3 regions of the Delftia sp. ZNC0008 genome follow, and region 1 is predicted to be linked to each of the others. Evidence: predicted binding sites of a transcription regulator. Region 1 holds the regulator's gene; each other region holds the start of a gene.

The links. The regulator FNR, encoded in region 1, switches genes on or off when oxygen is low (the NO sensors DNR and NnrR bind a similar motif). The targets are predictions, from matches to a motif close to TTGATNNNNATCAA.
Region 2: L995_RS09580 (DASS family sodium-coupled anion symporter) is a predicted target of FNR. The motif match lies at 1,612-1,625, and genes of this name have one in related genera.
Region 3: L995_RS31065 (COX15/CtaA family protein) is a predicted target of FNR. The motif match lies at 3,533-3,546, and genes of this name have one in related genera.

Annotation. Positions count from the first base shown of each region.
Region 1 is NZ_JTKZ01000280.1:4,203-10,624, reverse strand. Features, by position in the region: gene ccoP (cytochrome-c oxidase, cbb3-type subunit III) at 1-458, shown strand, start outside; gene ccoG (cytochrome c oxidase accessory protein CcoG) at 536-1,990, shown strand; gene L995_RS09320 (FixH family protein) at 2,048-2,362, shown strand; gene L995_RS09315 (hypothetical protein) at 2,545-2,832, shown strand; gene fnr (fumarate/nitrate reduction transcriptional regulator Fnr) at 2,914-3,633, opposite strand; gene hemN (oxygen-independent coproporphyrinogen III oxidase) at 3,795-5,177, shown strand; gene L995_RS09300 (sulfite exporter TauE/SafE family protein) at 5,183-5,908, shown strand; gene L995_RS09295 (HD-GYP domain-containing protein) at 6,082-6,422, shown strand, end outside.
Region 2 is NZ_JTKZ01000287.1:902-7,323, forward strand. Features, by position in the region: gene L995_RS09580 (DASS family sodium-coupled anion symporter) at 1-1,450, opposite strand, end outside; gene L995_RS09585 (hypothetical protein) at 1,745-2,062, shown strand; tRNA gene L995_RS09590 (tRNA-Met) at 2,145-2,221, opposite strand; gene rplQ (50S ribosomal protein L17) at 2,243-2,635, opposite strand; gene L995_RS09600 (DNA-directed RNA polymerase subunit alpha) at 2,822-3,820, opposite strand; gene rpsD (30S ribosomal protein S4) at 3,933-4,556, opposite strand; gene rpsK (30S ribosomal protein S11) at 4,647-5,051, opposite strand; gene rpsM (30S ribosomal protein S13) at 5,070-5,435, opposite strand; gene rpmJ (50S ribosomal protein L36) at 5,458-5,571, opposite strand; gene secY (preprotein translocase subunit SecY) at 5,704-6,422, opposite strand, start outside.
Region 3 is NZ_JTKZ01000969.1:7,204-13,625, reverse strand. Features, by position in the region: gene L995_RS31080 (ATP-binding protein) at 1-531, shown strand, start outside; gene L995_RS31075 (response regulator transcription factor) at 561-1,097, shown strand; gene cyoE (heme o synthase) at 1,170-2,075, opposite strand; gene L995_RS31065 (COX15/CtaA family protein) at 2,072-3,262, opposite strand; gene L995_RS31060 (hypothetical protein) at 3,785-4,006, shown strand; gene L995_RS31055 (hypothetical protein) at 4,207-4,389, shown strand; gene L995_RS31050 (hypothetical protein) at 4,386-4,634, shown strand; gene L995_RS31045 (hypothetical protein) at 4,734-5,015, shown strand; gene L995_RS31040 (class I SAM-dependent methyltransferase) at 5,052-5,840, opposite strand.

The DNA.
Region 1 (6,422 bases):
GCAAGAGCTTCCCCAACCTGACCGATGGCGACTGGCTGCATGGCGGCACGCCCGACAAGATCAGGGAAACCATCACGGCGGGCCGCATCGGCATCATGCCGCCCATGGCCGCTGCCGTCGGCACGCCCGATGATGTGCGCAACCTCTCGCACTATGTGCTGAGCCTGTCGGGCAGCCCGCACGACTCGCTCAAGGCTTCGCTGGGCAAGTCCAAGTTCACGGCCTGCGCCGCCTGCCATGGCATGGACGGCAAGGGCAACCAGGCCCTGGGCGCGCCCAACCTGACCGATGACATCTGGCTGCACGGCTGGGGCGAGGCCGCCATCACGGCCATGATCAACAACGGCAAGCACAACGAGATGCCTGCCCAGAAGGACAAGCTGACCGAGGCGCAGATCGCGGTGCTTGCCTCCTATGTCTGGGGCATGTCGCACAAAGACGGCGCAGTCCGTCAATAAGGACAGGGGGCGGCGCTGCGGCGCCGCCTTTTTGCCTTTTGAGTTTTCAGATATTCCAAAAAACCAAGGAACCCACCATGAAGCCCGAGAACGGGGATGATGCCGGGAAGCCTCCCCGCAAAGTCATTCCGATCACGCCTGCCGACCCGGACCCGGGCCAGCTGGTGTCGATGTTCGAGTCCGAGAAGAAGGTCTACCCGCGCTCCATCAGCGGTGTCTTCGCACGCTGGCGATGGGCTCTGGTATTTCTCACCCAACTGGTTTTCTATGGCCTGCCCTGGCTGGAATGGGGGCAGCGCCAGATGGTGCTGTTCGACCTGGGTGCGCGGCGCTTTTACCTGTTCGGGCTGGTGCTGTACCCGCAGGATTTCATCTACCTGGCGGGCCTGCTGATCATTTCGGCGCTGGCGCTGTTCCTGTTCACGGCCGTGGCCGGTCGCCTGTGGTGCGGCTTTTCCTGCCCGCAGACGGTCTACACCGAAATCTTCATGTGGGTGGAGCGCAAGGTCGAGGGCGACCGCAGTGCGCGCATGCGCCTGGACAAGAACGGCTGGACCTTTGAAAAGCTCTGGAAGAAGTCGCTCAAGCAGTTGCTGTGGATTGCCATTGCCCTGTGGACCGGCTTCACCTTCGTGGGCTACTTCGTGCCCATCCGCGAGCTGGGCGGCGAGCTGCTGGCGCTGCAGGGCAGCTGGCAGGTCTTCTGGGTGCTGTTCTACGGCTTCGCCACCTATGGCAACGCCGGCTACATGCGCGAGCAGGTCTGCAAGTACATGTGCCCCTATGCGCGCTTTCAGAGCGCCATGTTCGACCGCGACACCATGATCGTCAGCTACGACACGGGCCGGGGCGAGCCGCGCGCGCCGCGCACCAAGAAGGTGGACTACAAGGCCCAGGGCCTGGGCGACTGCATCGACTGCAAGATGTGCGTGCAGGTCTGCCCCGTGGGCATCGACATCCGCAACGGCCTGCAGTACGAATGCATAGGCTGCGGTCTGTGCATAGACGCCTGCAATTCCATCATGGACAAGATGGAGTATCCGCGCGGCCTCATCCGGCTGACCACGCAGAACGCCATGGCCGGCCTGTGGCGGCGGGCCCAGGTGCTGCGCCGCATCTTCCGTCCGCGCGTACTGGTCTACTCGGCCGTGCTGATCGGCCTGAGCATGGCCATGATCGTGAGCCTGGCGCTGCGCCAATCGGTCAAGGTCGACGTGATACGCGACCGGGCGTCGCTGTCGCGCATCGTCGCGGGCGGCAAGCTGGAAAATGTCTACCGCCTGCAGATCATGAATGCCACCGAGCAGGCCCAGCGCTACCGCATCAGCGCCCATGGCCTCGACGGGCTGGAGCTGGCGTCCGAGCAGGAGGTCGAGGTCGGCCCGGCCGAGACGCGCGGCATTGCGGCGCGGCTGCAGATTCCCTACGGTTCCGCCGAGCCGGGCTCGCACACCGTATTCTTCGATATCGATGCCGTGCATTCAGGCGCGGGACGCGCGTCCGAAAAGGCCGTCTTCCTGGTGCCCCGGTGATATGTCTGGCCGGCGCCGCCCAGGCTGCGCCGGCTGTTTGAAAGAAAGAGGTTATCCATGTCTTCCAGTCCCGCAGTCTCCGCGCCCGCCACGGCCCCTTCGCATCCGGACGCCGGCAAGCCCTGGTGGAAGTTCGCCCATGTCTGGCTCGTGGTGGCCGGCCCGGCCGCCGTCGTGGTGGCTGGCGTGGTCACGGCCGTCATTGCGATCAATGGCGCCGATCCCGTGATCGATCCTGACTATTACCGCAATGGCATCACCATCAACGAGCGTGCCGATGGCGTGCGCGAAGTGCCCAAGAGCCTGGCGCCCGCGGTCACCGGCCGCAACCACGCGGCCACGCCCGCGCAGGACCATCCCACGGACCGCTGAACGCAGGAAAATGCCGTGCACAAGGCCGCAGTCGCGGCCTTTTTTGTATGGTGGATGGCATCTCCAGCATGCGCGAGGGCCAAGGGTTTCCTACAGGCAGTGCAGGGTGCGCAGGGCTTGGCACGGTGCGCGGGCGGCGCGCACAATGAAAGCCACCCCTCGACAGCTCAAGGAGATCGCTGATGTTGGCCCAACGCTGGATGTGGATTGCCTGGCCGGCCTTTCTGGCCGCCGCCGTGATGGAGATGCTGGTATTCGCCTTCGTGGACCCGCTGGAGCTGCACTGGCTCGGCGACCTGGGCTGGTCGCGGCAGGGAATCTACACGCTGGCCTTCTTCGCCTTCTGGGGTGTGACCATGCTGTCCAGCCTCATGACCACCATGCTGGGACGCTCCACGCACGATCTCAACGACGGCGTGGTCTCCGAGCCGGACCCAAATCTGGCCATGCAGGGCCTGGGGCGCGATTGAACCTGCGTGCACTGCAATGGCAATGAACAAGGCCCGCGATCGCGGGCCCTGTTCATTGCCGGGGGGCGGGGTCTTGCGGCCTCACTGGCACTGCTGGCTGTTGACGATGCGCTTGAGCGCGTCCGTGTCCAGGATGCGCAGATGGCGCTGGCGCACCTCGATGATGTTTTCTTCGGCAAACTTCGAGAAGGTGCGGCTCACCGTCTCCAGCTTCAGGCCCAGGTAGCTGCCGATTTCCTCGCGCGTCATGCGCAGCACCAGTTCCGACTTGGAAAAGCCCCGGGCGTGCAGGCGCTGCACCAGGTTGAGCACGAAGGCGGCCAGGCGCTCCTCGGCACGCATGCTGCCCAGCAGCAGCATCACGCCATGCTCGCGCACGATCTCGCGGCTCATGACCTTGTGCACATGGTTTTGCAGGGCCGTGACCTCGCGCGACAGGTCCTCCAGCTTGTCGAAGGGCATGACGCAGACCTCGGCGTCTTCCAGCGCGACCGCATCGCAGGTGTGGTGGTCGTTGACGATGCCATCCAGGCCGATGATCTCGCCGGCCATCTGAAAGCCCGTGACCTGGTCGCGCCCGTCCTCGGTGGCCACGCAGGTCTTGAAGAAGCCCGTGCGGATGGCGTACAGCGAGGTGAAGGACTCACCGTTGCGAAACAGCAGGCCGCCGCGCTTGACCTTGCGGCGCGTGGCCACGATGTCGTCGATGCGCTGCATCTGCTCGGCATCCAGGCCCATGGGCATGCACAGCTCGCGCAGGTTGCAATTGGAACAGGATGCTTTGATGGTCTGAAGGTTCATGGAGTAAACATCAGCGGCGCAGCAGTGCGCCGGCGGTGACCTCGTGGATGGCGATGAGTTGGATCAAATTGTCGCAGCACTGCCGCGAACAACTCTTGATATGAGTCAAGGACGCGGCCAATGGGCTGCGGCACAGTGGACGACATTAGAGGAAAAAACCCATGACCGCTGTCACCCCAGAGCTGCTGCGTCGCTTCGACGTACCGGGGCCCCGATACACCTCGTTCCCCACGGCCGATCGTTTCGTGGAGGCTTTCGGTGCTGAAGACTATATCCTGGCACTTGAGCACCGCAAATCGAGTACCGCAGCGCGGGCCATGCCTTTGTCGCTGTATGTGCATGTGCCGTTCTGCGAGTCGCTGTGCTACTACTGCGCCTGCAACAAGATCGTGACGCGCCACCACGATCGCGCTGCCGTCTACCTGGACTACCTGGCGCGCGAGATGGCCTTGCACACGGCCCATTGCGGCAAGGGCCAGGCCGTCAGCCAGCTGCACCTGGGCGGCGGCACGCCCACCTTCTTCTCGGACGATGAGCTGCGCACGCTGATGGCCCTGCTGCGCGAGCATTTCAAGCTGGAGCCGGGCGGCGAATACTCCATCGAGGTCGATCCGCGCACCGTCAGCGTCGAACGCCTGGCCGTGCTCAAGGAACTGGGCTTCAACCGCCTGAGCTTCGGCGTGCAGGACTTCGACGAACAGGTGCAGATCGCCGTGCACCGCGTGCAGCCGGCCGAGCAGGTGTTCGCGCTGGTGGCGGCCGCACGGCAGCTGGGCTTTGCCTCCATCAACGTGGACCTGATCTACGGCCTGCCCAAGCAGACGCCCGAGTCCTTCGAGCGCACGCTGGCCCAGGTCAATGCGCTGCGGCCCGACCGCATCGCGCTCTATGCCTATGCCCACCTGCCCGAGCGCTTCAAGCCGCAGCGGCGCATCGCGGCCGAGGACCTGCCCCAGGGCGCCGACAAGCTGGCCATGCTCTCGCGCTCCATCGCGGCCTTCATGGACGGCGGCTATGTCTACGTGGGCATGGACCACTTCGCCTTGCCCGAGGACGCGCTGGCCGTGGCCAAGCGCCAGGGCCGGCTGCATCGCAACTTCCAGGGCTACAGCACCCAGCCCGACTGCGACCTGATTGCGCTGGGCGTGTCGGCCATCGGCAAGGTGGGGGCCAGCTACAGCCAGAACGCCAAGACGCTGGAGGAGTACTACGACGCCATCGACGCCGGCCACCTGCCCGTGGTGCGCGGCCTGGCACTGTCGCGCGATGATCTGGTGCGGCGCGCCGTCATCATGGCCATCATGTGCCAGGGCGCCGTGCTGTTCGAGCCCATGGAGCAGGCCTGGCTGCTGGGCTTTCGCGAGTATTTCGCCCCCGAGCTGGCGGCGCTTCAGGACCTGCAGGCCAAGGGGCTGGTGCAGATCAGCGACGAGGGATTCCAGGTCACGCCCATGGGCTGGTACTTCGTGCGTGGCGTGGCCATGCTGTTTGACCGATATCTGCAGGCCGACAAGAACCGGGCGCGGTTTTCGAGGATCATCTAGGCCCCATGCTGTTGTCGCTGCTCTGGACCGCTTTGATCATGGGGCTCGTCGGCGGGCCCCATTGCCTTGCCATGTGCGCCGCGCCCTGCGGCGTGGTCACGGGCGGGGCGGGGCAGGGCACGGTACAGGGTGGTGGGCAGGTGGTCGCCGTCCATGGACTGCAAAGCCGGCTGTGGCTGCGCACGGCGCTGTTCCATGGCGGGCGGCTGGCCGGCTATGCCAGCCTGGGCGCTGCCTCGGCGCTGGCCATGGAAAGCCTGTCCTGGCTCACCAGCCAGACCACGGCGCTGCAGCCGTTCTGGACGCTGACCCATGTCGCCGTGATGGCCTGGGGCCTGGCCATGATGGTGCAGGCCCGCCAGCCCGCCTGGCTGGAGTCTGCGGGCCGCGCCGCCTGGCGGCGCGTGCAGCCCTGGGTGTCCGCCCCTGGCGGCACGCTGGCGGCGGGCTATGCCTGGGCGCTCATGCCCTGCGGACTGCTGTATTCGGCCGTGCTGGTCGCCGCGCTCAGCGGTGGCCCCTTGCAGGGCGCATCGGCCATGGCGGCCTTTGGCGTGGGCAGCGGGCTGTGGCTGGTGGCCGGCCCCTGGCTGTGGCGGCTGGGCCGCCAGCGCCTGAACGGCCTGCGTGCCGAATGGGGCACGCGGCTGGCCGGCCTGATGCTGGTGGGCGTGGCCGTGTGGGCGCTGTGGATGGACCTGATCTACAAGCCCAGTCTCTGGTGCCGATGAACAACAGCGGGGGACAGACTTGGTCCTGAGGGTCGCGGATTGCCTGCAAGGCCCTCAGAACTGGAGATAATGCCCGAATCATCGGCTTACATTTGCCGATTCCTTCAGCCTCGGGGCCGTTGCCGCGCGTGAACCATTCCGTCCTCATCGATATCCGAGACCTCCGTCCGGGCATGTTTGTCCAGCTCGATGTTGGATGGCTGAACCATCCTTTTCCGGTCAGCAGCTTCAAGATCACCTCCAGCGCACAGATCCAGACCCTGAAATCCCTGGGCCTGGAGGCGGTGCGCTGCGTTCCGCACAAAAGCGACGCCTGGCCGGCCGAGGTGCGCACTCCGCCGCCGCAGCCGCTGCCCGCTGTGGCTGCCGCCGCAGCCGAACCCGCCGAGGAACCTGCACCCGCAGCGCCGCTGCTGCTGTCCGTGCCCAACTGGCGCGGCCGGCTGGAGGACTGCAATGCGCGCTTTCAGAAGGTGGAGCGTGGCTATGTGGCCATCGAAACCACCCTTGCCAG
Region 2 (6,422 bases), on a different contig from region 1:
GCTCGATCACGCACATGGCCGCGCCCACGCGCCACCAGTTGCCCAGCGTGACGTAGCCGCTGCCGAAGATGATGGGCGAAGTGCCGGTGGCGTAGTGGGTCAGCGTCATCATGATGGCCGAGCCGGCCGTCATCATCAGCATGAAGGGCACGACATAGTCGGCAGGAATCAGCTGGGCGCCCACGGTCAGGAAGGCCAGCATCATGGCGCTGATGTGGGCCGTGGTGCTGGCGAACAGGTAGTGCGAGAACACGAACACGCCCACCAGGATGGCCGCCACCGGCAGCCAGTCCAGGCCGCTGGCGACGATGGCGTTCTTCATGCCCACGGCAAACCAGGACACCACGCCCAGCTTGTTGAGCTGCTCGGCCAGCATGACCAGGGCGCCGAACCACACCAGCGTGTCCCAGGCGCTTTTCTCGGACAGCACGTCATCCCAGTCGATGGTGCCCGTGATGATCAGCACGAACAGGCCCAGGAAGGCGACCACCGTCGGGTCCAGCGTGAAGGCAGGCCCGAACAGCATCTGCGGCACGTTGGCCCACAGCAGCAGCATCAGGCCGAAGGTGCTCAGCATCACGCGCTCCTTGCCCGACAGCGGCCCCATGCGTGCCATCTCGCTGCGCGCGTACTCCACGGCATTGGGCGTGGCCTTGAGTTCGGGAGGCGACAGAAGGTAGATCACCAGCGGCATCAGCAGCAGGCACAGCAGGCCCGGCAGCAGCATGTACAGCGCCCAGGTGGTCCAGCTCAGGTGCAGGGCCTGGCCCGTGGCCTTGGCCACGAAGTCCACCACCAGCGGATTGGGCGCCGTGGCGGTCAGGAACATGGCCGAGGTGATGGGATTGGCGTGGTAGTTGACCAGGGCCAGATAGGTGCCCACCTTGCCCTGCGTACCCTTGGCCGGGTCCGACTCGAAGGCATTGGCGATGGACTTCATGATGGGGTGCACGATACCGCCGCCGCGCGCCGTGTTGCTGGGCGTGAACGGTGCCAGCACCAGCTCGCAGATCGCCAGGCCGTAGCCGATGCCGATGGTCCGCTTGCCCAGCAGCGCGATGAACATCAGTCCGATGCGGTTGCCCAGCCCCGTCTTCTTGAGGCCGCGCGAGATCAGGATGGCCACCACGATCAGCCAGATCAGCGGGCTGGAAAAGCTGCTCAGCGCATCGGTGACTGCGCCCTTGGACGAGCCAGACGTGACCTGGGACAGCGAGACGATCACGATGGCCATCAAGGCCATCACGCCAATGGGCATGACCTTGAGGATGATGGCCACGATGGTGGTCAGGAAAATGGCCACCAGCTGCCAGGCCTTGGGCGTCAGCCCCTCGGGCACGGGCACCAGCAGCAGCCCGAACAGCACGGCGGTGGCGATCAGCGCCGGCACCAGCCGGAACGGCACGGCCGACTTGAAGTAGCGGAACAGCGAGGCAATCTTCTCGAGCATGTGGATCCTTTGCGTTGCCGGAGCGGCGCCGAGAGAGCATGGCCTGCCGGGAGCAAAAGCCCACCAGCCTGCACGGGCACTGGCGGCCGCGCCGCATGACTGACATCATGATGCAGTGCAGCATGAGCCCGGCTTCCAGCGGGCGCCTGCGCCACCGAAGTTTGACAGGCATCAAGGCCGGGCCAGTAAACCTGGCGACCCAGGCCACCGAGCCCCGCTCACATGACAGCATCCCCAGACCGGGTGCCTTTCGCCCCGGTGTACCCATGCAGTGAAAAAAGGAGAAAAGCCGACATGCCAGCCAACCGATTCTTGCCCGAGGAATGGGAATGCCGGCTCCAGGAGATCGACCTGGAGATCGCCCGCCACGCCGTCATCTGCAAGATCCCGCTGCTGCAGGCCGGCGTGGTGGAGCGCGTGCTGGCCGATGACGCCAGCGTCTGCGGCGGCGACCACGAGGCCGCTTTCAAGACCCTGCGCGGCCTCTTGTACATGCATTACACCGAGCTGCTGCACATCAGCGAGGTGCTCAGCCCCGATGCCGCCCAGGAAATCGCCCACCGCGTGCGCCTGCGGCTGGGCCAGCGCATCGGCAACCAGCTGGGCGGCTGATGCCGGGCTGTCTGCCTGGCCTTTGCCCTGGCGCGAGGGCATGAAAAAAGGGCTACGACAACTGTCGTAGCCTTTTTCAATTTGGTTGCGCGAGAAGGATTTGAACCTCCGACCTTTGGGTTATGAGCCCAACGAGCTACCAGACTGCTCCATCGCGCGGTATTCCAAAATTATAGCAGATTATTCAGCTGCCTTGGCTTCGGCGGCGCCTTCTTCAGCGCGCTCGACCAGTTCCACGAAGGCCATGGGGGCGTTGTCGCCCACGCGGAAGCCCATCTTCAGGATACGGGTGTAGCCACCAGGACGCTTTGCGAAGCGGGGGCCCAGCTCGTTGAAGAGCTTGGTCACGCTGTCGCGGTCGCGCAGGCGGTCGAATGCCAGGCGGCGGTTGGCAACGGTGTCGACCTTGGCCAGGGTGATCATGGGCTCGATCACGCGGCGCAGTTCCTTGGCCTTGGGAACGGTGGTCTTGATGGCTTCGTGCTCGATGAGCGAATTCATCATGTTCTTCAGCATCGCCAGGCGGTGCGAAGAGGTGCGATTGAGTTTGCGGAGGCCGTGACCGTGACGCATGGTGCTTTATTCCTAAAATATGTAATTAGGGCTTGCGCAAACAAGGATGCAAGCCTGGACCCGTTACCGGATCTGCAGCTTGCCTCAACCGAATTTGCGCAAGTTGTTGATTAATTCGGGCAGCCGTATCAGGTACTGCCCGAGGCACTGAGGCTCTCCAAAAAGGAGAGCCCGCAATTATAGTGCTTAGCGCTTTTCCAGGCCAGCAGGCGGCCAGTTCTCCAGCTTCATGCCCAGCGTCAGACCGCGGGAAGCCAGGACTTCCTTGATCTCGTTTAGCGACTTGCGACCCAGGTTGGGGGTCTTGAGCAGCTCGTTTTCGGTACGCTGGATCAGGTCGCCGATGTAGTAGATGTTCTCTGCCTTGAGGCAGTTGGCCGAACGCACGGTGAGTTCCAGCTCGTCCACGGGACGCAGCAAGATGGGATCAAAGGCGGTTGCGGCACCACGGCCACCGGCCGGAGCATCGAAGACGCTGGCGATATCGCCGCCGTCCAGCTGAGCGAACACGGCGAGCTGTTCCACCAGGATCTTGGCGGAGGCGCGCACGGCGTCCTCGGCAGTGATCGCACCATTGGTTTCGATCTCCACCACCAGCTTGTCGAGGTCGGTGCGTTGTTCAACGCGGGCCGATTCGACGGCGTAGCTCACGCGCTTGACGGGCGAGAACGAAGCGTCCAGCACAATGCGGCCGATCGACTTCGTGGACTCGTCGCCATAGCGGCGCACATTGCCGGGCACATAGCCGCGGCCCTTCTCGACCTTGATCTGCATGTCCAGCTTGCCGCCTTGCGACAGGTTGGCGATGACATGATCAGGGTTGATGATTTCCACGTCGTGGGGCGTCTGGATGTCGCGCGCCGTCACGACGCCTTCGCCATCCTTGCGCAGGGAGAGCGTGACCTCGTCGCGGTTGTGCAGCTTGAACACCACACCCTTGAGGTTCAGCAGGATGTTGACCACATCTTCCTGGACACCGTCAATGGACGAGTACTCGTGCAACACACCAGCAATCGTCACTTCCGTCGCTGCGTAACCCACCATGGACGAGAGCAGGACACGGCGCAGGGCATTGCCCAGCGTATGGCCGTAGCCACGCTCAAACGGCTCCAGAACAACTTTGGCGCGATTGTGGCCAAGCTGCTCGACATTGATCGTCTTGGGCTTCAGCAAATTGGTTTGCATGCAGACTTCCTCTCAATACCCCCGGCTCGTTACACCGGTAAGGCTGGTGAAGCACCCCAGCGCGATGCCTCGCGGCTGGGGGACGGTTTTACAGAAATGTCGCTGCGCGGAATTAACGCGAGTACAACTCAACGATCAGGGATTCGTTGATGTCTGCACCGAACTCGTCGCGGTCAGGCGACTTCTTGAACGTGCCTTCAGCCTTGTCGGCCGACACTTCCACCCATGCGGGGAAACCGACTTGACCAGCCAGTTGCAGGGCTTCGACGATGCGGGCCTGCTTCTTGGACTTTTCACGTACCGCGACCACGTCACCCACCTTCACCATGTAGGAAGGGATGTTGACGGATTGGCCGTTGACCGTGATGGCCTTGTGCGACACCAGCTGACGCGCTTCCGAGCGGGTCGAGCCGAAGCCCATGCGGTACACCACGTTGTCCAGACGCGACTCCAGCAGCGACAGCAGATTGGCACCGGTGTTGCCCTTCTTCTTGTCGGCGGCTTCGAAGTAGCGGCGGAATTGCTTTTCCAGCACGCCGTACATGCGCTTGACCTTCTGCTTTTCACGCAGCTGCAGGCCGAAGTCGGAAGTACGCTGACCGGAAGTGCGGCCGTGCTGACCGGGCTTGGTGTCGAACTTGGACTTGTCGGCGATCGAGCGACGTGCGCTCTTCAGGAACAGGTCAGTGCCTTCACGGCGGGAGAGTTTGGCCTTGGGGCCGATATAGCGTGCCACTTGATTTCCTTTGTGTCATCTGCCGTGCACAAGCACGGGAGCCGCCCGCGATGTTACACATCTGGGCGGCGGTGGGCTTGGTGAAAAAGCTTAGATACGACGGCGCTTTTGAGGGCGGCAGCCGTTGTGGGGAACCGGCGTCACGTCCGCGATGGAAGTGATGCGGATGCCCAGGGCGCCCAGGGCGCGAACCGAGGATTCACGGCCGGGACCGGGACCCTTGATTTCGACGTCCAGGTTCTTGATGCCCTGTTCGATGGCAGCACGACCAGCCACTTCCGAAGCCACCTGGGCAGCGAAGGGAGTCGACTTGCGCGAACCCTTGAAGCCCTGGCCACCCGACGAGGCCCACGACAGAGCGTTGCCTTGGCGGTCGGTGATGGTGATGATCGTGTTGTTGAACGAAGCGTGCACGTGGGCAATGCCGTCCGAAATGTTCTTACGGACTTTCTTGCGAACGCGCTGTGCAGCGTTGTTTGCGGGAGACTTAGCCATAGTGATCTTTCAATCTCTTTATTTCTTCAAAGCCGCGGCACCCTTGCGCGGACCCTTGCGGGTACGTGCATTCGTGCGGGTACGCTGACCACGCATGGGCAGGCCACGACGATGACGGAAACCGCGATAGCAACCGATGTCCATCAAACGCTTGATGTTCATCGTTGTTTCGCGACGCAGATCACCTTCCAGCGTCAGGGAAGTCAGCTGATCGCGGATCTTTTCCAGATCGCCGTCAGTCAGTTCCTTGATTTTCTTGGAATATGCGATGCCAGCGGCTTCGCAGATCTTGCGTGCAGTGGTGCGACCGATCCCATAGATAGCGGTCAGGCCGATTTCAGCGTGCTGATGCGGCGGGATGTTAATGCCAGCGATACGTGCCATTATTCGTCCTCAAACTTTCCTATCAACCCTGGCGCTGCTTGTGGCGCTGGTCCGTGCAGATCACTCGCACCACACCCTTGCGGCGGATGATCTTGCAGTTACGGCAGATTTTTTTGACCGAAGCCGAAACTCTCATTTCATTCTCCTAAAACTCTACATCCGTTACGGCCTATCGACCGGGAAACATGCCCGCGATGGATAGATCGAATGGGCGTCTACTAACTCTTACTGGACCCGCCGGCACCGCCGGCCAGGCCCATCACTTAGTTCAATTGCCAAGTGTCGCTTTGAAGTTCGCCTTTTTGAGGAGCGATTCGTACTGTTGCGACATCATGTAGTTCTGCACCTGGGCCATGAAGTCCATGGTCACCACCACAATAATCAGCAGTGATGTACCACCGAAGTAGAACGGGACGTTGTACTTCAGGATCAGGAACTCGGGCAACAAGCACACGAATGTGATGTACACCGCACCAGCCAGGGTCAGGCGAACCAGGATCTTGTCAATGTAGCGGGCCGTCTGGTCACCGGGACGGATCCCGGGGATGAAGGCACCACTCTTCTTCAGGTTGTCGGCGGTTTCCCGGCTGTTGAACACCAGGGCCGTGTAGAAGAAGCAGAAGAAGATGATGGCGGTGGCGTAGAGCATCACATAGATCGGCTGACCGGGGGTCAGCGTGCTAGCAATGTCCTTCAGCCAGCGCATGGATTCCCCTGCACTGAACCAGTTCACAACGGTCGCCGGCAGCAAGATGATCGAGGAAGCGAAGATGGGAGGAATGACCCCCGCCATGTTCAGCTTCAGCGGCAAGTGCGAAGACTGACCGCCATACACCTTGTTACCCACCTGACGACGCGCATAGTTCACCAGGATCTTGCGCTGTCCCCGCTCGACAAACACGACGAAGTACGTCACGGCTGCCACCACGAGAACGATGAAGATCGCGGCCAGGATGCTCATGGCACCGGTGCGCACCAGCTCCAGCA
Region 3 (6,422 bases), on a different contig from region 1:
CAGCAGCAGCTGCTGCGCTGCAAATCCATCGTCTCCAGCGTGCTCATGTCGGCCGGCGAAACCCGCGCCGACGCGCCCCAGGCCACGACCTTGCATGCCTTCATGGATGGAGTGGTCGCCCAATGGCAGTCACGCCATGCGGTGGAGCGTTTCGACTATGTCCAGGCCGAAGAGGACTTCCCCATTCTTTCGGATACCGCGTTGCAGCAAATGGTTTGCAATGTGCTCGACAATGCCGCCGAGGCATCTCCCGGCCATGTGGCGCTGCACCTGTCCGTGCGCACCGGCATGCTGTGCATCACCGTGCGCGACAAGGGTCCCGGCTTTGCACCTGCCGTGCTGGAGCAGCTGGGCCAGCGCCATATCTCCACCAAGACGGAGCGCCCGGGCCGCGGACTGGGCCTGTTCCTGGTGCTCAACGTGGCGCGCTCGCTGGGCGGACGCGTTCAGGTGAGGAACACCCCGCCCAGGGGCAGCGAGGTGGAGATCCGCCTGCCCCTGTCATCGATTGCCATTGAACCCGGCGCCTGAAGCGGCGCCCACAGGAACCCGAATCGCCCATGGACAGCTCCCGCCTCCTGCTGCTGGTTGAAGACGATGCAACGTTTGCACGCACGCTGACGCGATCGTTCGAGCGGCGCGGCTACCGCGTGCTGCAGGCCGCCAGCGCCGAGGAAGTGCGCGAGCTGCTGCAGACGCATTCGCCGCAATACGCCGTCATGGACCTCAAGCTGGCCGGCAATGCCTCGGGCCTGAGCTGCGTGCAGATGCTGCACCAGCACAACCCCGAGGCGCTGATCGTCGTGCTCACCGGCTATGCCAGCATTGCCACGGCCGTGGAGGCCGTCAAGCTCGGCGCCTGCCACTACCTGGCCAAGCCGTCCAACACCGACGACATCGAGGCCGCCTTCGGCCGCCTCGAAGGCCGCACCGACGTGGAGCTGTCGCGCAACCCCACTTCCATCAAGACACTGGAGTGGGAACACATCCACGAAACCCTGGCCGAGAGCGACTTCAACATCTCCGAGGCCGCACGCCGCCTGGGCATGCACCGGCGCACGCTGGCGCGCAAGCTGGAAAAGCGGCAGATCAAGTAAGACGGCAGGCACCAAGACAAACCGGGCCTCAAGGGCCCGGTTTGTCATTGCGCGGCCATGGCCCTCAGGCCATCAGCCCAGCCAGAGGTAGTGATCGATCAGCAGTGCCAGGAACAGCACGCTCAGATGCACCAGCGAGAAGCGGAAAGTCCTGCGCGACAGCTCGTCCGAGTAATTGCGCCACAGCGCGAAGGCATAGCCGCAAAAGCCCACGCTCAACACCACGGCCACCACCAGGTACAGCCAGGAGCTCATGCCGTACATGAAGGGCAGCATGCAGGCTGCGAACAGGATCACCGTGTACAGCAGGATCTGCAGCCGCGTGTACTCGCTGCCATGCGTGACGGGCAGCATCGGCAGGCCCGACTGGCGGTAGTCCTCCACGCGGTACAGCGCCAGCGCCCAGAAATGCGGAGGCGTCCACAGGAAGATGATGAGAAACAGGATCAGCGCCTCGGGTCCGACCTGGCCCGTCATCGCGGCCCAGCCCAGCACGGGCGGCATGGCGCCGGAGGCGCCGCCGATCACGATGTTCTGCGGCGTGGCGGGCTTGAGGATCACCGTGTAGATCACGGCATAGCCCACGAAGGTGGCCAGCGTCAGCCACATGGTCAGCGGATTGGTGCACAGCAGCAGCACCAGCGCACCCAGCGTGCACAGGATGGCCGAGAAGGCCAGGGCCTGCTGGCTGGTCAGCTCCCCGCGCGCCGTGGGCCGCCAGGAGGTGCGCTTCATGCGCGCATCGATATGGCGCTCCACCAGGCAGTTGAAGGCCGCTGCGGCGCCCGCCACCAGCCAGATGCCCAGGCAGGCCAGCGCCATGTGCAGCCACTGGTCGGCGTTGGGCCAGCCCGGCACGGCCAGCACCATGCCGATCAGCGCGCAGAACACGATCAGCTGCACCACGCGCGGCTTGGTCAGGGCATAGAACTGCGTCCAGCGTGAGGACTCGACACTCAGGGAAGCTTGTTTACTCATGCAATCTCTCCACGGGCAACCGGCAACCCGGCCCGCAGCGTGCCCGGGCGACTGGCCGCCAGGCACCAAACAATCACGGTCACCAGCGCGGCTGCGCCACCCGTATGCAGCACCGCGGCCACCAGCGGCCAATCGAGCACCACGTTCGACAGGCCTGTCAGCACCTGCAGCACCAAAAACGCACCCAGCACGCGGCGCTGCAACGCCAGTGCGGGCACTTCACCCAAACGCCACCACAGCCCGGCCAGCGCAGCCACCACCACATAGGCCGCCAGGCGGTGCAGATAGTGGATGGCCGTGAGGCCCGCAAAGCTGATGTTGCTGCCGTCCTGCAGCAGGCCCAGCGGACGCCAGATCTGCAGCGCCTGCGAAAAATCCATGGCCGGCCACCAACTGCCCTGGCAGGTCGGAAAACTGCTGCAGGCCAGCACCGCATAGTTGGTGCTGACCCAGCCACCCAGTGCCACCTGCAGCACCAGCAAGCCCAGGCCCAGCCACAGCAGAGCACGCAGGCCCGGGGAAATCACCGTTGCCTGCTGCTGGCGTGCCTCCCGGCTCAGCCCCACGGCGGGCACGCACAGCAAGGCCAGCAGGCCCGTGCCGCCCAGCAGGTGCAGGGTCACGATGGCCGGAAACAGCTTCATGGTCACGGTCCAGGCGCCAAAGGCACCCTGCAGGCAGACCCAGAACAGCGCCAGCGTGGGCCACCAGGGGCTCATGGCCCCCCGCCGTGCGCCTTCCACGCCTTGGGCGCCACCCGCCCTGCCCTGGCGGCGCGCACGCCGCCAGGCCATGATGGTCATGGCGATGATGAGCACGCCCACGGTGGTGGCCAGATAGCGGTGGACCATCTCTATCCATGCCTTGCCATGCGTCACCGGCCCGGTGGGCATGGCGGCCTGCGCCTCGGCAATCTGCGCGCGGGCGCCCATGGGGCTGGCGCTGCCATAGCAGCCCGGCCAGTCAGGGCAGCCCAGGCCGGAATCGGTCAAACGCGTAAAGGCGCCGAACAGCACCAGGTCGAAAGTCAGAAACAGCGTCAGCACCGACAGTGCCTGCAGCCGCTTGAGCGAGCCACCGTTGCGGTTGCGCAGCCACACCCAGGCCAAGGGTCCCAGCGCCAGCAACAGGCCCAGCAGCATCAGCTCCAGAACGGGGGCCAGATCGTACAGCGCCTGCTCGTTCACCTCCGCCCTCCACAGCGCAGCGTCCACCGGACGGAACCGACCCCAGGCAAGCCGCAAGGCAATGCCACAGGCGCATCCGGTTGGCGACAGCAGAACTTCATAAATGAGAGCAATTTGACGAGAAGGCTCAGCCCCATGCGCGAGATTGGATCGCAGGCCGGGCCCACAGAGAATCAGGACATGCACCCAGATACAGGCTGCGGGACGGCGCCCCATGCACAAGGCCCGCCAAGCGGGCCCGGTCGCTGCAACTTTCAGAGCAGCATGTCTTTGATATGAAACAATTCTACTTGCCTGCGCACCACTCAAGCGCCCAAGCGCGCAGTGCCCCTAGACCGCAGCCAGCTTCTTTTGGCCGGCGTGATGCGGCTTGGGCCGGGCGCACACGAATTTGCGCAGGGTGCCACCCGAGGCATCGGTGGCCCGGCTTTGCACAACTGCTCAGATTCGCTCAGATTCAGACGCCCAGCGTTCCTTAGATTGACGCTTTCACTTGGGGACCGGCAACCGCCGGGTGAGGCCATGATTGCAGGACGCTCGTGGACTGTGCTTGATGGGCGCGGACACGAAATCGGGCGTGTCGAAGGCGATGAATTCGTCCGGTGCGGGACCAGGCTCATCTACCGCATCGATGGGCCGGCGCTGTACTCCATGGACGGCTCGGCCAGACTGATGGGCTTTATCGAAGGGACCGAGGTCAGAACCCGGCAGGGGCGGATCTTTCTCAAATTCCTCGCGCATTGAACTGCGCTGCTCTGATCTACGCAGCACCGTGCGCATGCAGCGGCAAGCTTTCGGCCCCCTTCTGCGCCAGCCGATGACAATCTATATCAATTCATTCATAGCCAGTCGCTAAGACGCACAGATAATTGCCGGCATTCGTGTGAATTGTGAGAAGGGACCGGGCCACGTGCCACGCCCTTCGCATGCTGGAGGATTGGCAGATGAGCGCCCCGGAAATGGAGGCCATACAGGAGCGGCTGAAGAAGCTGCGGGCCGACGAGGCGCAGGTAGCCGAGCAGCTGGAACGGCTGCAGACCCAGAAGGCTGCGCTGGAGCACAGGCAGGCCATGATCCAGGGCGCCTTGGAGGTGCTGGAAGAGATGCGGCAGGAGCTGGAGCCATGAACCGCGGCAAGCCCGGTTCGTCCTCGTCCTCGTCACCGCCCGCCACTGCCCTGCCAACAACCCAGGACTGGCTGGAAAGAATTGCAGCCCTGGATGCCACGCAGCCGCCGCCTACCCCACCTCGTCCGCGCAACACTCGCAAAGCAGCGCGCCGCAAGGCGGTCACCATCGTGGCAAGGCTGGTGCTGCTGGTGCTGCTGGCCATCGCCCTGGCCGTGGCGGCGCAATTGATGTGGGTCAAGTAGCTGCCTGCGGTATACCCTCGCATCCTGGCGAAGTTCCCATATTGTTTGCATGCTCACTTGCGCCTAGCATGGAGGCACACTCAACGCAGTGGAGGTGTCATGGCCGATCCCGAAGAACCGCTGGAAATACGCTCAGAACGCTGGCAGTCGCTGAAGGGGCTGGACATCGCCTCCGTGGATCTGGGCCCCATCTGCGTGGTGCTCTTGCTGACGTTGATCTGCATGGCCGTGATGCTGCTGCTGGCCAAGTCCGGCGCCGAGCAGGTGCGGCAGGCCCAGCCATCGCCCCAGGCCAAAGGCCCTGCTCCCCGACCGCAACCGGCGCAGCCCGTGGCAGAACCCGCCCAGCAACAGACCTGGATACCGGCCTTGCGCACCTGAGCGCGGCAAGGCCGGTCCAGGCCGTAGGTAGCGCGTTCAGACCTTCATCGAACGTGTCGCAATGAAGGTCGGCACGAACTTCTCGATCACAAAACGGGCGTGGGGCTGCCAGTCCTCGTGGAAGCCCGTCAGCACAAGCCCCGCATCCAACTGCCCCCCGATCTGATCGGCCAGCGTATGGCCGAACACCAGGGCCTCGTTGCGCTCGCGCTTGGCCGCAATCGCCTCGGGCGGCAAATCCGCCACATCGGAATACGGCAGGCGCCAGGCGGGCCGCACGAGTCCTTGCTCGCGCAATGCAGGATCACGGTCCTCCACGAAGACCACCGGATTCCAGAAGCTGGACAGAAGACGCCCGCCCGTCGTCAGCACCCGCGCGCATTCACGCCACACGGGCCGCACATCGGGCACGTAGAGGTTGGAGATGGGGTGAAAGATCACATCAAAGCTGGCGTCTGCAAAGACCCCCAGATCGCGCATATCGCCCTGCACGCAGGTCAGCGCAAGGCCTTCGCGCTCGGCCACATGCCGGTCCTGCGCAAGCTGGCCGGCTGAGGCGTCAAAGACGGTGACCTGGGCGCCCGCTGCCGCAAGAATGGGCGCCTGCTGGCCGCCGCCGCTGGCAAGGCAGAGGATGCGCAGGCCGCGTACATCATCCAGCCAGCCGGCAGGCAAGGGGCCTGGCGTGAGCCGCGCCTGCCAGCTTCCGGCGCGGGCCCGTGCTATTTCGGCGCTGTCGACCGGGCGCGACCAGTCGCAGGACTTGGCAGCCTGCTGGTTCCAGGCGGCCGTGTTGTGGGCAAGGATATCGATGGATTCCGTCATGGGCACTCTTTCAAAAATTCCGAAAGGAGGCCGCACGGCGACGCCGGGTTGCGTTCAGGAAACGCAGAGCAATCAACGAACAGGCAGGAGGTGACGCAGGCGTCCGCCGTCGGCCGGCAAAGGGCTTCGGGGGATTGGTCGGACGAAGGTCCGAAGGCGTCACAGGTTCATGTCAGGCTCGCAATGGTCGCAGGAACGGAAGCAAAAATTCTAGGGTTGCCCGAAGCACGCTGTCAAACAGCTGCGGCGCCTTCCCCACACGGTCATGCAAAAGTCACAACCGTGAGACGGCCTGGCTGTAAGTTGAACCCGCACCCTCGATGGCGCCGGCTTCTGCTGCGCCTTGGCGCGCCCGCTGACGACCGCCTTTTCCAACCCGGCGCCCAATGGATACCGAGGAGCAACACTTTGAAGGAGAGCTATGCGTAGTCCCAAGAAAGGCAGAGAGCCGATCCGGCTCCTGGACCTGGCCCCCGCCGTCTTCTGCATGCAGTGCGAACAGGAAAAGCCCGCCACAGGCGCCCGCCAATTCCATGCGTGGCACGTGTGCAGCGATTGCTCGCAGAAGCTGGCCCGACTCCC